Regions from separate parts of the Streptosporangium jomthongense genome, predicted to be linked through region 1. Evidence: riboswitches for the same ligand, from Rfam matches in the RefSeq annotation. Region 1 holds a riboswitch; each other region holds the start of a gene.
What was found. A riboswitch is a leader RNA that binds a small molecule or an ion and turns the genes downstream of it on or off. The one in region 1 is predicted to bind S-adenosylmethionine.
Positions count from the first base shown of each region.

Region 2: linked by a shared signal. The riboswitch ahead of ACFOYY_RS16330 (glutathione S-transferase C-terminal domain-containing protein) and the one ahead of ACFOYY_RS07520 (aminotransferase class V-fold PLP-dependent enzyme) in region 1 are both predicted to bind S-adenosylmethionine.
Region 3: linked by a shared signal. The riboswitch ahead of thrC (threonine synthase) and the one ahead of ACFOYY_RS07520 (aminotransferase class V-fold PLP-dependent enzyme) in region 1 are both predicted to bind S-adenosylmethionine.

Region 1 is NZ_JBHSBC010000005.1:19,856-25,234, forward strand. It holds gene ACFOYY_RS07505 (acyltransferase family protein) at 1-320, shown strand, start outside; gene ACFOYY_RS07510 (cytochrome P450) at 325-1,521, opposite strand; gene ACFOYY_RS07515 (TerC family protein) at 1,531-2,331, opposite strand; SAM riboswitch class IV at 2,460-2,575, shown strand; gene ACFOYY_RS07520 (aminotransferase class V-fold PLP-dependent enzyme) at 2,627-3,928, shown strand; gene ACFOYY_RS07525 (NADH-quinone oxidoreductase subunit D) at 3,946-5,130, shown strand; gene ACFOYY_RS07530 (acyltransferase family protein) at 5,153-5,379, shown strand, end outside.
Region 2 is NZ_JBHSBC010000014.1:346,843-352,221, reverse strand. It holds gene ACFOYY_RS16340 (ABC transporter substrate-binding protein) at 1-679, opposite strand, end outside; gene ACFOYY_RS16335 (FAD/NAD(P)-binding protein) at 711-2,471, opposite strand; gene ACFOYY_RS16330 (glutathione S-transferase C-terminal domain-containing protein) at 2,500-3,441, opposite strand; SAM riboswitch class IV at 3,478-3,590, opposite strand; gene ACFOYY_RS16325 (DUF402 domain-containing protein) at 3,643-4,155, shown strand; gene ACFOYY_RS16320 (nitric oxide synthase oxygenase) at 4,164-5,273, opposite strand.
Region 3 is NZ_JBHSBC010000048.1:188,509-193,887, reverse strand. It holds gene ACFOYY_RS36715 (MFS transporter) at 1-1,111, opposite strand, end outside; gene ACFOYY_RS36710 (alpha,alpha-trehalose-phosphate synthase (UDP-forming)) at 1,175-2,599, opposite strand; gene ACFOYY_RS36705 (RNA polymerase sigma factor) at 2,705-3,265, shown strand; SAM riboswitch class I at 3,379-3,521, shown strand; gene thrC (threonine synthase) at 3,536-4,798, shown strand; gene ACFOYY_RS36695 (MoaD/ThiS family protein) at 4,820-5,095, shown strand.

The sequences.
Region 1 (5,379 bases):
GCGCGGGCTGGGTGGCGTGGATGGCGGGACCGTTCGCCGTGCTGATCGCCGCCGCCGCGACGGCCGACGTGCGCGAGAAGCGTTCGCCGCTGCGCCTGCCCGTCCTGGTCTGGCTCGGGGAGATCTCCTTTGCCTTCTACCTGGTGCACCAGCCGACGATCAGCCTGGTCAACCGGGTGCTCGGGCGCACCCCGGCGCACGCGCTCCTGGTGACGCTGACGGCGCTGCCGCTGGCCGTACTGCTGGCCTGGGCGCTGCACCGCCTCGTCGAGCGGCCCGCCGAGCGCCTGTTGTCAGGCGGGCGCCCGGGGGCCGCGTGAGGCCTCAGACCCGTGTCTCCAGAGCCGTCAGGCCCCGGATGACGTAGCCGGGGTTCCAGGTGGGCTCGGTGGCGAGTTCCATCCGGGGAGCCAGGCGCAGCAGGGCGCCGAACGACTCGGCCAGCTCGATCCTGGCCAGCGGGGCGCCCAGACAGAAGTGGATGCCCGCGCCGAAGGAGATGTGTGGGTTCTCCGTACGGCCGAGGTCGAGGCGGTCGGGGTCGGCGAACACCTCGGGGTCCCGGTTGGCCGATCCGAACAGCAACGCCACCTCCGCGCCACGCGGGATGTTCACCCCGCCGACCGAGATGTCCTCAAGGACCCAGCGCTCGAACATCTGCAGCGGGGTGTCCCAACGCATCAGCTCCTCGATCGCCGTGGGCAGCAGGCCGTGGTCGGCGCGCAGCCGTTCCAGCTCGGCCGGGTTGCGGAACAGCGACCACCAGCCGATTCCGGTGACGTTGACGGTCGCCTCGTGACCCGCGTTGAGCAGCAGCACACAGGTGCCGACCAGTTCCTCCTCGGTCAGGGTGTCACCGCCGTCGGCGACCAGGGCCAGGGCGCTGATCAGGTCGTCGCCGGGGTTCGCCCGGCGGGCGCGGGCCAGCTCCGACAGGTAGCCGGAGAACTCCTCCGCCGCCCGTACGGCGGTGCGCTGCGTCTCGGGCGACGGGTTGAGCTCATACATCCCGCAGATGTCGGCCGACCAGGGCCGCAGCAGGTGCCGGTCCGCCTCGGGGACGCCGAGCATCTCGGCGATCACGGTCACCGGGAGCGGTTCGGCGACCTCCGCGATGAGGTCGCCGCCGCCACGTGCCACGAAGTCCTCGACCAGCCCCGTGGCGATCGAGGCGACCTTGGGCCGCAGCGCCTCGACCATCCGCGGGGTGAACGCCCGGGAGACCAGGCGGCGCAGGCGGGTGTGGACAGGCGGCTCGACGTCGAGCATCCCGGCCCTGACCACCCGCCAGAACGGGTCGAGGAAGGGCGGCTCCTCCGGCCTGCCGAACTCGGCGTGCGTGGCCACGTGCAGGTAGGACCGGCCGAGTCTCCGGTCGCGCAGCAACGCGTTGACGTCGGCGTGCCGGGCGACCAGCCACTGGCCCGTCGGCTCGAAGAAGGTGACCGGCCGCTGTCTCAGCTCGGCGTAGGCGTCATAGGGGTAGGCGACGAATTCCGGACTCCATGGGTCAAAACGCACAAACCCATGCTAGGGCTCCGGAGTCTTCTCGACGGCCCGGGAACGACGGCGGGCCCGGATGTTGAGCAGCTCGACCACCAGCGAGAACGCCATCGCGAAGTAGATGTAGCCCTTGGAGATGTGCTGTCCGAAACCCTCCGCGAGCAGCACGACGCCGATCAGCACCAGGAACGACAGCGCCAGCATCTTGATCGTCGGGTGCTTGTCCACGAAACGGCTGATCGGCCCCGAGGCGAAGAGCATCACCACGACCGCGACGATGACCGCGATGACCATGATGGCCAGCTCGTCGACCATGCCGACCGCGGTGATCACCGAGTCGAGGGAGAAGACGATGTCCAGCACCATGATCTGCAGGATCACCATGCCGAAGGAGGCCGCCGCCTTCCGGCCGCCGGAGTGGTCCTCGCCGTTCTCGGTGTGGCCGTGGATCTCGTGAACGCTCTTGACCAGCAGGAACAGCCCGCCGAGGATCAGGATCAGGTCGCGTCCCGATATCTCGTGCCCGAAGATCTCAAAGAGCGGGGCGGTGAGCCGTACCACCCAGGACAGGGCGAGCAGCAGCGCCAGGCGGCTGACCAGGGCGGCGAGCAGGCCCAGTCTGCGGGCGTTGTCACGCTGTTCCGGCGGGAGTTTCCCCGCCAGGATCGAGATGAAGATGATGTTGTCGATGCCCAGCACGATCTCCAGAGCGATCAGCGTGAGCAGACCTATCCAGCTCGCCGGGTCGGCCACCCAGTCCATCGGGTCCTCCAGTTTCGGTGGGGAGAGCGCCGCCCGCGCGCGGCGCGTGACCTGACGGGCGTTCACGGTCACAGCTCCAGACGATCGGACAGAACCGGAAGTTCCTCAGGATCACCGCCGAAACTCCAGCCCTCCGGACCCCTTCCCGCAGACTTGCCAAGCACCGCCTCTGTGTGGGTATAGTCCGGTTCGTAGGTCATGAGTGCCAGCGACAAGCCCCGGCTAGCTGGCCGGCAACCCTCGCGTCCGCGGCGGGGTGCCCCGGGTGAGGACCTGGTCCGGCACGAGGTGTGCCGGGCAAGCGCGGGCTCCAGCACCAAGGCCATGGCTTGGGGTCCGATGACCTCCAAGGAGCTTTGGCGTGTCCGCACTGACGATCTTCACCTCCGCCGCCGCCGCCGAGACCGTGACCGTCCCGGCGACCCGTGTCCCCGACGACCGGCCGATCCCCGCGGTCCTCGGCGCCGACCTTGAGGTGCCCGTCAGGGGCGGCAGGCTGGTGCCGTACGCCAACCTCGACTACGCCGCCAGCGCCCCCTGTCTTGAGCCGGTGAGCGCCGCCGTCGCCGCCGCGCTCCCGGCCTACTCCAGCGTCCACCGCGGCGCCGGATACGCCTCCCAGCTGACCACCGCCCGCTACGAGCAGGCCAGGCACACCGTGCGGGCCTTCGTCGGGGCCCGCCCCGATGACGCGGTGATCTTCACGAGGAACACCACCGACGCCACCAACCTGCTGGCCCGCAGCCTGCCCGCCGGGACCACCGTGGTGGTCTTCGAGACCGAGCACCACGCCTCGCTCCTGCCCTGGGCCGACGTCGTACGGCTGCCCGCCCCGGCCTTCCCCGGTGAGGCCGTCCGCGCCGCCGACGACGCGCTGGCCGCGATCGACGGCCCCAAGCTGCTGGTCGTCACCGCCGCCTCCAACGTGACCGGCGAGCTGTGGCCGATCGCCGCGCTGGCCCACATCGCCCACCGCCACGGCGCCCGCGTCCTGGTCGACGCCGCCCAGCTCGTCCCGCACCGCCGCCTCAACCTGACCGCGCTCGACTTGGACTACGTGGTCTTCTCCGGTCACAAGCTCTACGCCCCGTTCGGCACCGGCGCGCTGATCGGCCGCTCCGACTGGCTCTCGGTCGCCGAGCCGTACCTCCGGGGCGGCGGGGCCGTCAGGGCCGTCGAGGACGAGACGACCGACTGGCACGACGACCCCGAGGCCCGTCACGAGGCGGGCACGCCGAACGTGCTGGGCGCCATCGCGCTGGCCGCCGCCTGCGACGCGCTGAGCGCGACCGGCTGGGACGTGCTGGTGCGCGAGGAGGAGCGTCTGCTGGCCCGCCTGCGCACCGGTCTGGCCGGGATCGAGGGTGTGCACGAGCTGTCCCTGTGGGGCCCCGACCACGCCCGCGTCGGCATCGTCTCCTTCGTCGTGGACGGCTTCACCGCCCGTGAGGTGGCCGAGACGCTGTCCGGCGAGTACGGCATCGGCGTGCGGGACGGCAAGTTCTGCGCCCACCCCTTCGTCAGGCACCTGCTCGGCGCCAAGGACGGCGGCTGCGACGACGTCACCGCCTCCGCGGTGCGCGCCTCCATCGGCGTCGGCAGCACCACCGAGCACGTCGACCGTCTCGTCGAGGCCCTGCGGGATCTCGTCACGCGCCGCTGACGTGACAGCATGGGGCTATGACTGAGCCCCGGGAAGTGAACGTGGGGATCGGGGCCGGAGCCGACGCCGTCGCGGGAGCGGCGGCGGCCGGCAAGGAGCTGGCCACCGAGGACATGGTCCTGAACATCGGCCCGCAGCACCCCTCGACCCACGGCGTGCTACGCCTGCGCCTGACGCTGGACGGCGAACGGATCAGCGCCGCCGAGCCGATCGTCGGCTACATGCACCGGGGCGCGGAGAAACTGTTCGAGGTCAGGGACTACCGGCAGATCATCGTGCTGGCCAACCGGCACGACTGGCTGTCGGCGTTCGCCAACGAGCTGGGCGTCGTGCTCGCGGTCGAGCGGATGCTCGGCATGGAGGTCCCCGTCAGGGCCGTGTGGGCGCGCACCCTGATGGCCGAGCTGAACCGGGTGCTCAGCCACCTGATGTTCCTCGGCTCCTACCCCCTCGAACTGGGCGCGATCACCCCCGTCTTCTACGCCTTCCGCGAGCGCGAGACCCTCCAGGCCGTGATGGAGGAGATCTCCGGCGGCCGGATGCACTACATGTTCAACCGGGTCGGCGGCCTCAAGGAGGACCTGCCGTACGGCTGGCTCGACCGGGTGACCCTGGCCGTCGCCGACGTACGGCGCCGCCTGCCCGACATCGAGGCCCTGATCAGTGGGAACGAGATCTTCCTGGCCCGCACGGTCGGCGTCGGGGTGCTCGACCGCGAGACGATCATGCAGTACGGCGTCAGCGGCCCCATCGCCCGTGCCTCCGGCGTCGGCCTCGACCTGCGCAGGGACGACCCCTACCTCGCCTACGGCGAACTGCCGGTCAAGGTCGTGACCCGTTCCGCGGGAGACTGCAACGCCCGCTTCGAGGTGCTGCTCGAACAGGTCCGCGTCTCCCTCGACCTGGCCGACGTCTGTGTGGAGCGGCTGCGGTCCCTGCCGAGGGGGCCGATCAACCAGCGTCTGCCCAAGGTGCTGAAGGTCCCCGAGGGCCACGTCTACGCCTGGACGGAGAATCCACTCGGCATCAACGGCTACTATCTGGTCTCTCGTGGCGAGAAGACCCCCTGGCGGCTGAAGCTCCGGTCCGCCTCCTACAACAACGTCCAGGTGCTGAGAGAGATGTTGCCTGGACATCTGGTTTCCGACATGGTGGCCATCCTGGGGTCGATGTTCTTCGTGGTCGGTGACATCGACAAGTGACCCGGAGCGCGGAAGGGGGGACATGAGCGAGCGCGTGGACGCCGCTTCCCGCATCGGAGGCCCGAAGCGGGACAAGTACATCGACTGGCTCCGCGCGGTCAGCCTGATCGTCGTCGTGGTCTGGCACTGGGCGTTCACGATCCTGCAGTGGGGGCCGGCCGGCCCCTCCCCGACCAGCCCGCTCGGTTTCACCTCGGGGTTGTGGATCCTCACCTGGCTCTTCCAGGTGCTGCCGCTCTTCTTCTACGT
Region 2 (5,379 bases), on a different contig from region 1:
CGGCGTTGGGCGGCGCCCAGTTGTAGGCGGGGTTGCGCCGGTAGTGGGCCTCCTGGCCGGGGGTGAACCGGTCGAGGATGAACGGTCCCGTGCCGACGAGGTCGGGACCGCCCGCCTTGAGGTCCTTGGCGTTCCTCAGCGACTTCGGGGAGACCTGTCCGGCGTACGGCGAGGCCAGGAAGTCCAGGAACAGGGCGTCGGGCGCCTTGAGTGTGATCTTCAGCGTGTAGGGGTCCGTCACCTCGGCCGAGGAGTACTCACGCAGCTGGATGCCGGCGACGGCGGGGTTGTACCCGGGCGCGACGAGCTGGTCGAGGTTGGCCTTGACCGAGGCCGCGTCGAACTTCTCCCCGTCGTGGAAGGTCACGTCCCTTCTGAGCTTGAAGGTGTAGGTGAGGCCGTCCTTGGAGACCTCCCACGAGGTGGCCAGCCACGGCAGGAACTCACCGTCCCTACCCCTGGCGACGAGCGCGTCGAACTGGTTGTGCACCAGCAGCCTGGCCTTGTTCTGGCCCCACTGCTGGGGGTTGAACGTGATGGGCTGCGTCTCGATCGCCCACACCAGCGAGTCCCCCTCGGTGCCGCCGCCTGAGGCCGGGTTCGCGGCCCCGGTCTCGGTTCCGCACGCGGCGAGCGTCAGCACCCCGGCCAGAGCCAGGACGCCCCGTTGCGCTTTCACTTACCTTCTCCTCGGGGAGTCGTGCGCCGCCTCAGGCGACATGTCTGATCTCGGTGGTGACGGCCTCGGACAGCACGATCCGGGCCAGGGCGTCGGCGTGGCGGAAGAGCGGGGCGTCGAGGCCGGGTCTGGCGAAGCCGCCGGTGACCCGTCCGCCGACGACCCAGGGGCCGAAGGCGAACCTGCGGGGGTGCGGGGTGTCGAGGCGGTCGAGCAGGCGGCGGTCGGCGGGCCGTACCCTCAGCAGGCCCGACGACTCGTCGATCTCGCCGCGGTCGCGCAGCGCGGAGATCAGCGGGTCGGTCGAGCGGCTCACGCTGGGTGCGGGCAGCCTGGCCTCGACGAGGGACCTGGCGGTGACGGCGCCGGGCAGGGTGGGGCTCTGCGCGACCCATCGCCCGCCGCGGTGCTCGACCCTGACGTCGGCGCCGAGGAAGGTGACCACGCCCGCCCTGGCCAGGGCCTTGAGCTCCTCAAGCCGGGGGCCGGGCGGGCCGCTGGCGACGTAGCTGAAGAAGCCCTCGAACCACCGGTCGGAGATTCCCCGTTCGGCGAGGACGCCGTTGACGGACAGTAATCCGAGGATCAGGGCGTGGTCGGCACTGTACGCGGAGTCGGAGCGTCGTTGCAGGTCGGCGGCCATGTAGCCGTCCATCCACCGCCGCAGTCCCGCCTGGTCGCCGAAGCGGATCCGCTCCAGCGGCCGGTCGAGCCGGTCCAGGTCGAGCCGGTCGGCGTGCCGGGGTACGGCCTTGCGGATCAGCAGCCGCATCCCGGGGCTGCGCCATTCCTCTGCGGCGAACCGTTCGGCGAACTCCGGCCAACCGGTCCTGACCCGTTTCGGATGGCTGTTGAGGAGTTCGTGGTAGTAGGCGAAGGCGAGTTCCTTGGCGGCCAGGGGCCACACGTCCCGCCGGAAGTTCCACGGCCCCTCCCCCAGCGCCCCCGCCGTCAGGAAGCGCGGCGCGGGCGGCCGGAGCCCCTGGAAGCGGTAGGCGGTCTTGGCGTGGTACGGCACACCGCGCCGTGACCCCACGTGCAGCAGCGGTTCCCGCCCGCTGGGCAGGTAGACGAGCTCCCCGTCGTGTTCCCTGACGAACCGGCCGCCCCTTCCCGAGGTGAGCAGCACCATCAGGTCGACGAAGGCCAGTCCCAGGCCGCGCACGATCACCGGTTCGCCGGCGGGCAGCCGGTCCAGGCCGAGGTCGAGGTCCGCGGTGTAGCCGGTCGGCAGGTAGCGCAGGCCGCTCTCCCTTGCCAGGGCCGTCAGCCCGCGTTCCTCCGCCGCCGGGGTGACGTCGCCGTGTCCCTGCGCGAGGATCACGGCGCCCACCTCAAGGGTCGTCCCGTCCTCAAGCAGTACGGCCTGGCCTCCCGGGACGTCGGTCAGGTCGAGTGCCCGGGTCCGGTGCACGTGCACCCGGACACCGCGGGGGGCGGTGTCCACGGCTCGCCGGAAGGCGTGGGTGAGGTAGGCGTTCTGCACGGGCCGGGGGACGAAGCGTCCGGGGTCGCAGCCAAGCCACTCGGCCAGCGAGGGGCCGGGGCGGATCGGGCCGACGCACCGGACGGACTCGTCGGTGAAGAGCGTCACGTCGGCGGCGGCGGAGTTCATCCAGAGCAGGTCGGGTTGCCGCTCGCGCCAGACCCTGCCGCCGCCCGGCGGGTAGGGGTCGATCACGTGGACGTCGAGCGACGGCCAGCTGAGCAGTTCGGCGGCGTTGGCGCAGATCCGCTCGACCAGGCAGGTGCCGGTCGGCCCGGCGCCGACGATCGCGATGGAGGCGCTCACGCCGACCACTCCCCTCTCGTACGGTCCGTCACAGCGCTGCTCTTCGATGGGGCAGGTCCCAGTCGGGGGTGGCGGGCTCGACCGGCACCCGCCACGGGTCGGTCTCCCCCGTGGGGGAGGCGAGCACGGTGAGGTCGGTGTTCTCGCGGAAGGCGGGGTGCTGGTAGAGGTCCCTGGCGTAGTCCCACAGGTTGGGGAAGGCGGTCAGCGGGCGCTCGCTGATCCTGGCCGACGGGTTGTCGCTCACGTCGAACCTGACCAGGGTGGGCCAGAGCCGTACGTCGGACTCGGTGACGGCGGAGCCGAACAGGAACCTGCGGCCGGCGAGCCTGGCGTCGAGTTCGTCGAGGAAGCCGATCACGGCCTTCCTCGCCCGGTGGTACTCCGGTTCGGTCGTGGCGGCGGAGACCCGGCCCGCGGCGGTGTTGGCGTACTCGTAGACGCGCGCGTTGAGCGCGTCGATCTCGGGCCGCAGTTCCTCGGGGTAGAGGTCGGCCTCGGGGTCGCCGCCGAAGCGTGTGCCCAGGTCGATGGTGATGTCCGGGAAGTTGTTGCTGACGATGCGCCCCCCGTACTGGTCCCACAGCACCGGCACGGAGACGTGTCCGTCGAATCCGGGTTCGGTCGCCTCGTAGACCTGCCTGAGGGTCGCGAAGCCGTTGACCGGGTCGGCGCCGCGCCGCTCGCGGAACGCCCACCCCCTGCCGTCCCGCTCGTCGTCCACGTAGGACAGCGAGACGACGTCCTGCAGCCCTTTGAGGGAACGCACGATCGCCGTACGCTGCGCGTAGGGGCAGACCGCCGCGACGTAGAGGTGGTAGCGCCCGGCCTCGGCGGGGAACTCCCCGGTGCCGTCGGCGGTGATCCGTCCCTGGAAGGGGTAGCGGGGGCCGGGCCTGCCACCGGGCCGGTAGCGGCCGTGGGTGTCCAGGTCCACTGGGCTGGCGTAGTTGAGTGTGATCTCGGACATGTGACACTCCCAGGGCATGCCTCGGTGACCCGTGCGGGTCCGCGCTTGCGGCACGCCGACCGTGCCACCCGGTCCTCCCCGGGGGCACCCCGCCGCGGTGCGAGGGTTGCCGGTCAGCGAGCCGGGGCTTTGCACTGACACTCTTAACCTAGTTAGACGGTAGGAAATACATAGATCTCTGTCAACCCTTAAAGTCGGGGGATGTCTCATGAGATCGTCCGCGTGGTCTACCGCAAGTACGACGGCTCGCTGCACTGGAACCACCCGGCCCTGCTCCTCGGCGAGGACGAACACGGCGTGTGGGTCGGCTGCCCGCCCGGCAGCAGCGGCAGGCGGGGGCAGGAGCCGCCCGTCGTCTGGGACGAGCCGTTCGTGATCCTCTTCCCCCGTGACGCCTGGTGGACGGCCACCTTCAACGCGGCGCCGTACAAGGCCGAGATCTACTGTGACGTCTCGACCGTGCCGCGCTGGGACGGCGACGAGGTGACCATGGTCGACCTCGACCTCGACGTGATCCGCATGCGCAAGGACGGCCGGGTGCTCCTGGACGACGAGGACGAGTTCGAGGAGCACCAGGTCCGCTACGCCTACCCCAGGGAGATCGTGGAGGGCGCCCGCGCCTCGGCCGCCGCGCTGATGGAGGCCGTCACCGCCAGGACGGCCCCCTTCGCCTCACCTCCGCACTGGCTCTCCCTGGTCTCCGGGAACCGCTGAGAAGGACGTCACCGCCCCGGGCTCCACCGGCCCGCCGACCGCTCCCTGGAGTCGGGGTGGGTGACGAAGTTCGGCGAGAGCCGCTCCTGGTCGTAGTACCGGTGGAAGACCGGGGTCGCGGCCCCCGAGATGGGCGGGACGATCCAGCTCCAGTCGGCCGGGCAGATCCTGCCCGCGCTCTCCTCCCGCGCCACGTGCGTCAGGAAGCGCCTGGACTCGGCGTGGTGGTCGGTTATGGTGACCCCCGCCCTGTCGAAGGAGTACAGGACCGCCACGTTCAGCTCGACCAGCGCGTGGTCGCGCCACAGCGAACGCTCGTTACGGGTGTCCAGGCCGAGCCGCGCGGCGACCAGGGGCACCAGGTTGTAGCGGTCGGGGTCCGCGAGATTGCGCGCCCCGATCTCGGTCCCCATGTACCAGCCGTTGAACGGCGCGGCCCGGTAGCAGACCCCGCCGATCTCCAGGCACATGTTCGAGATCGCCGGTACGGCGTGCCAGCGCAGCCCCAGCCGCTCGAACCACGGATAGGCCGGGTGGGACAGCGGCACCTCTAGCACCGCGTCCCCGGGGATCGTGGACAGCACAGGCGGCCCGTCGCCCATCGAGACCGCCAGGGGAAGCACGTCGAAGGGCGTGCCCCGGCCGCCCGGCCAGCCGAGTTTACGGGCCATCGTGGTGAACCCGGCGTTGCGCGGATCGCCGACGACCGAACCGTCGTCCATCGCGTACCCCGCGTAACGGATGAGCTGCTCGTTCCAGATCCTCGGCCCCGGCGCCCCCGGCCGGTCCTGGGCGAAGATCGTGATCATCGGCCGGATCCGGCCGTCGGAGACGGCCTCACGGAGATGGTCGACGCACTCGACGGCGACCCCCTCGACCGTGTTCACCCGGCGCCGGTCGCGTACCCGCAGTGACTTCCAGTACAACCGCCCGATACACCTGTCGCTGTTGCGCCAGGCCACCCGGGCGCCGAAGACGAGTTCCTTCGGCGTGTGGGTGTAGGTCCCCGTCGCGGCGATCTCGGCGCGCACCTCGCGCAGCCTGGGCTTCACAGGGCCCGCGTCCGGGTTCTCCTCGTGGAACAGCGTCAGGAACTCCTCGGCGGCCGTCACGTCCACCGGCGGGGCCACCGGTTGGGAAGGCGGCTGCCACGGCGCCCTCCCGTCGTCCCGGTGGGCCCCCGCATAGCCCTGCGCGCGTGCTCCCTGTTCCCTCGCCGGCGTC
Region 3 (5,379 bases), on a different contig from region 1:
TCATCACGGGCACCATGAGGAAGGCCTGCTGGGTGCCGGACACGTCGGCGAGCGCTCCCAGCAGGAAGGGCCCGACACCTGTCGCCGAACTCGAATAGAGGGAGGCGACGCCCGTCGCCCGCTCGGGACGTCCGGCCGTGGCCGTCAGCACCCGTGAGAGCGCGAGCGGGAAGTGCAGCGAGACCCCCACTCCTGAGACGAGCAGCCCCGCGTAGGCCGCCGGCGGGGCCGTACTCGTCCAGAACAGCAGCCAGCCGACGAAGGTGAGCCCCAGCGCGCCGATGAGCAGCGATGCGGGCGGGATCCGCAACGCCAGCCTGGCCCCGCCGAAGCGCCCGAGCGCCAGCCCGGCGGTGAAGGCGGTCAGCGCGCTCGCTGCGACCGCCGCGGACAGGCCCGTGTTGTCGCTGACCAGCTTGGCCGCCCAGAGGTTGAACGAGAACTCAAGCCCGACGCAGCAGAACAGCACCGTCCCCGCCAGGTGGAAGCGCATGCCGAGCCCCGGGGAACCCGCGCTCCCGGAGGGCGCCGCCTGCTCCTCCCGGGCGGGCGTGGGAACCCACACGCGGCCCATGGCGAGCGCGAGCAGCACGGTCAGCAGCGGGGTGAGCAGCAGCGCGGTCCGCCAGCCGAGCGCGCTCTGCGCCGCGAGACTGACGACGAACGGGGCGAACAGGCCGATGGTCCCGCCGACCGCGTTGGCCTCACTGATCGCCGACGGCCCCGCGGGACCGTGGTGCCGGCCGAGGACGGACATGCTCGTGTAGAGACTGATCGAGCCCATCCCGCCCGCCAGGCAGTACGCGAGGAGCGTGACCTGCGGTGTGTGGCCGAGGACGACCAGCAGCACCCCCACGTTCATCCCGGTCAGGCCCGTCCAGACGGTGACGCGCGTGCCGAGGCGGCGGGTCAGCCGGGGCAGCGCGAGGCCGGTCAGGACGCCGCCGACGGCCATCATGGTGCCGTGCAGCCCGGCGACCGTCTGCGAGAGGCCCAGTTCGGCGCGGAGCATGGGCAGGGCGGCGCTGAGGCCGTACAGGTAGGTGGCGAAGACACCGAGCTGCAGGTAGACGAGCCAGGTCGGACGGTCACGGGTGAGCCTGGCGGTCACGGGTTCCCCCGAACGTCAATGAAGCGCGAAGTCCCCTGAACTATCTCATATCAGGGCAAAATCTCAGCCGAGTGCGGCGAGCTGGTCAGCGAACCAGCGCTGCGGGGGAAGGGCGGTCGCCAGACGGGCCAGCCTGTCCCCCCGGACGGCGCGCTCGTGCTCGGGCATGACGAGGCCCTCGTGGATGGCCCGCGCCGTGGCCGAGACGTCGTAGGGGTTCACCAGCAGCGCGTCCGCGCCCAGCTCGGCCGCGGCCCCCGCCTCGCGCGACAGGACCAGAGCGCTGTTCGGGGACAGCACCGGCCCCTCCTTGGCCACCAGGTTCATCCCGTCGCGGATCGGGTTGACCAGCATCACGTCGGCCAGCCGGTAGGCGGCCAGCGACCGGGGATAGTCGTCCTGGACGTTGAGGATCAGCGGATCCCAGTCCTCGGTGGCGTACTCGTCCTCGATCTCCGAGGCGCAACGCTGCACCGCCGCGGTGTACTCACGGTATTCGGGCAGGTCGTGGCGGGAGGGGTAGGCGAAGGCCAGGTGCACGACCCTGCCGTGCCACTCGGGGTGCGCCGCGAGGAACTCCCGGTAGGCGATCAGGCCCCTGACGATGTTCTTCGACAGCTCGGTCCTGTCGATGCGCACGATCAGCCTGCGGTCGCCGACCAGCTCGCGCAGGGCGGCCATGTGGGACTCGACGTCGGGCTCGCGGGCGCGTTCCCACAGCGCCCGGCCGTCCACACCCAGGCCGTGCACGCCGATCCGGGTGGTCCGGCCCGCGTGGGTCACCGTACGGCCCGCGCGCTCGACCCGCGCGTCCAGGACGCTCTCGCAGCAGTCCATGAAGGCCCCGGCCCAGCGGTCGGTCAGGAAACCCGCCTGGTCGGCGCCCAGGATGCCCTCAAGCAACTCGGCGGCGACCTCGTCGGGCAGCAGACCGAAGTACTCGGGAGGGGCCCAGGGCGTGTGGGAGAAGTGGGAGACGCGCAGGTCGGGCCGTTCGCTCCTGAGCATCGCCGGGACCAGGGCCAGGTGGTAGTCCTGCACCATGACCTTGGCGCCGTGCGAGGCCTCCTCGGCCAGCGCCATCGCGAACGCCTCGTTGTAGGCCTGGTAGGACTCCCACTCCCTGCCGAACCTGGCGTCGAAGTGCGGCCTGTTCGGGGTGTCGTAGAGCAGGTGGTGGACGAACCACAGGGTCGAGTTGGCGACCGCGTTGTAGGCCCGCTGGAAGGTCGCCGGGGGGATGTCGAGCATCCGCAGCGCCCCGGTCTCGTATCCCGCCTGGTCGAGCCGCCCCCCGGGAGCGAGCCGTACGGCACCGCGGTCGCCGTCGGACAGGGCGGCGCAGACCCACAGGACGTCGAGCTCCTTGGACACCTCGGACAGGCCGGAGACCAGGCCGCCGCCACCCCTGCGCATGCTCAGCGCGCCGCCCTCCGACATGGTGAAGGAGACCGGGCCGCGGTTCGAGGCCACCAAAATCCCACTCATCTGACCTCCTCGCCCGGGAGGACGTGGCTTGTCCCGAAGGTTAACCAAACGATAACCGGCGACCATAGGATGTCGAGCGACCGTGACCGTTGATGGGAACCCGTGATGGCGCTGGACGAGACGACCGAGGAACTTGCCCGTGCGGCCGCCGGAGGCGACCACCGGGCACTGGGCGAACTGCTGAAGCGGATCGAGCCCGAGGTGCTACGGCACTGCGGGCGGATCCTCCCCTACCGGCAGGACGCCGAGGAGGCCTGTCAGGACACCCTGCTCGCCGTGGCCCGCAACATCGCCAGGTTCGAGGGGCGGGCGCGGTTCAGCACGTGGCTGCACATCGTGACCGCCAACTGCGCGCGCACCACCTACCGCTCGCTCAAACGGCGTTCCGCCGAGCAGAGCTCGGAGGAGTTGCCGCTGCACAACAAGCCCGACGTCGCCAGGGTGAGTGTGATCGCGGGCTCCCGCCTCGACCTGCTCGACGCGATGGAGGCCCTTGAGGCGGACAAGCCCGACCTGGCCCAGGCGCTGGTGCTGCGCGACATCTGCCAGCTCGACTACAACGAGGTCGCCGAGCAGCTCGGCATCCCCCTCGGCACCGCCAAGTCGCGCATCCACCAGGCCCGCAAGTACGTCCAGGGAGCGCTCGGCGACGCCTACGGCTTCTGAGGTTTGTCCGGTTAATGACACACTTCATCTCGTTTGGTGAGACAACTGGTCAGGAGGGGCACAAGGCGAGGTAGAGTGCTTGAGACCTGCATGTCAGGTCCACAACTGAACATTGCTCATCCAGAGGGGTGGAGGGACCGGCCCTGCGAAGCCCCGGCAACCCTCCCGGTTCAAGACTCGCGATCTGGCGAGGGGTCGACCGGGACAGGTGCCAATTCCGGTCTGTGACCAGGGTGGTCGCAGACGAAGATGAGGGAAAGGCCTCGCTTCATGGCGCTCGCGAACACCGCAACCACCACCGCTCTTGACTTCGGTCCCGCCGTCGCTCTCTCCTGTCGTGAGTGTGGTGCCCGCTACGACCTCGGTCCCAGCTTCGCCTGTATCGAGTGTTTCGGGCCCCTTGAGATCGCCTACGACTTCGGGAACGTCACCCGGGAACAGATCTCGCAGGGGCCGGCCAACATCTGGCGCTACCGCTCCCTCCTGCCCGTCCCGGCGGACGTCGCCTCCAAGCCCAACACCGAGCCCGGCTGGACCAGGCTCGTCAAGGCCGACAACCTGGCGCGTGAGCTGGGCCTGCGCTCGCTGCACGTGAAGGACGACTCGGGCAACCCCACGCACTCCTTCAAGGACCGCGTGGTCGCCATCGCCGTCGAGGCGGCCAGGAACTTCGGCTTCCACACCCTGTCCTGCTCCTCGACCGGCAACCTGGCGGGCGCGGTGACCTCCGCCGCCGCCAGGACCGGGCTCGACGCCTGCGTGTTCATCCCCGCCGACCTCGAACAGGGCAAGATCGTCATGGCCTCCGTGTACGGCGGCAAGCTGATCGGCATCGACGGCACCTACGACGACGTCAACCGCTTCTGCTCCGAGCTCATCGGTGACGAGCTCGGCGACAAGTGGGGCTTCGTCAACGTCAACCTCAGGCCCTACTACGCCGAGGGCTCCAAGACCCTGGCCTACGAGATCGCCGAGCAGCTCGGCTGGCGGATCCCCGACCAGATCGTCATCCCGGTCGCCTCCGGCTCCCAGCTCACGAAGATCGACAAGGCGTTCAAGGAGCTGATCGCCCTCGGTCTCGTCGAGGACACGCCGTACAAGATCTTCGGCGCCCAGGCCGAGGGGTGCTCCCCGGTCTCCGCGGCCTACAAGGCGGGCCACGACGTGATCCGCCCCGTCAAGCCCGACACGATCGCCAAGTCGCTGGCCATCGGCAACCCGGCTGACGGGCCCTACGTGCTCGACATCGCCAGGCGCACCGGCGGCGGGGTCGAGGACGTCACCGACCCCGAGATCGTGGACGCCATCCGCCTGCTCGCCAGGACGGAGGGCATCTTCGCCGAGACGGCGGGCGGTGTCACCGTCGGGGTGCTGCGCAAGCTGGTCGAGTCGGGTCGGCTCGACCCCGACGCGGAGACCGTGGTCCTCAACACAGGTGACGGCCTGAAGACCCTTGACGCGGTCGCTGACCAGGCACGTCCCACCGCTGTCATCCGGCCCTCACTCGACGCGTTCCGCGCTGTCGTCGCCTAGAGCTCTGAAAGGTACTGAATTATGAGTGTTTCTGTACGGATTCCGACGATTCTCCGTACGTACACCGGCGGCGCGGCCGAGGTGAACGGCGAGGGCGGGACCCTGCGTGAGGTTCTGCAGAAGCTCGACGCCGACTTCCCCGGGATCGGTGCCCGTATTCTCGATGAAACGGGCAAGATTCGCCGTTTTGTGAACGTCTATGTCGGTGATGAGGATGTCCGTTTCGCCGACAACCTCGACACGGTGACGCCGTCCGGCGTTCAGGTCTCCATCATTCCGGCGGTCGCCGGAGGCTGATCCCGGCGGAGGCCGCGCGGGGCCCTGGGCGGGCCCTGGGCGGCCTCCCGGGGCCCGATGTCGTCCACTGTCATGGAACGGCGCCCCTAGAACACCCTCACGACACCCGCACCGGCCTGGCCGCGTGCGGGTGTCGTCTTTTGTGATGCAAGCTCACATTTTTGTGCGAAGACATAATGTAATATTTAACTAACTAGTAGTGATAGCAAAACTATGTTGGCGTGTTGAATGCGTCCGTAAAGCGGTAGTTTGCTGGTTGACTCTGTTGCCCCACGGGCTCTCAC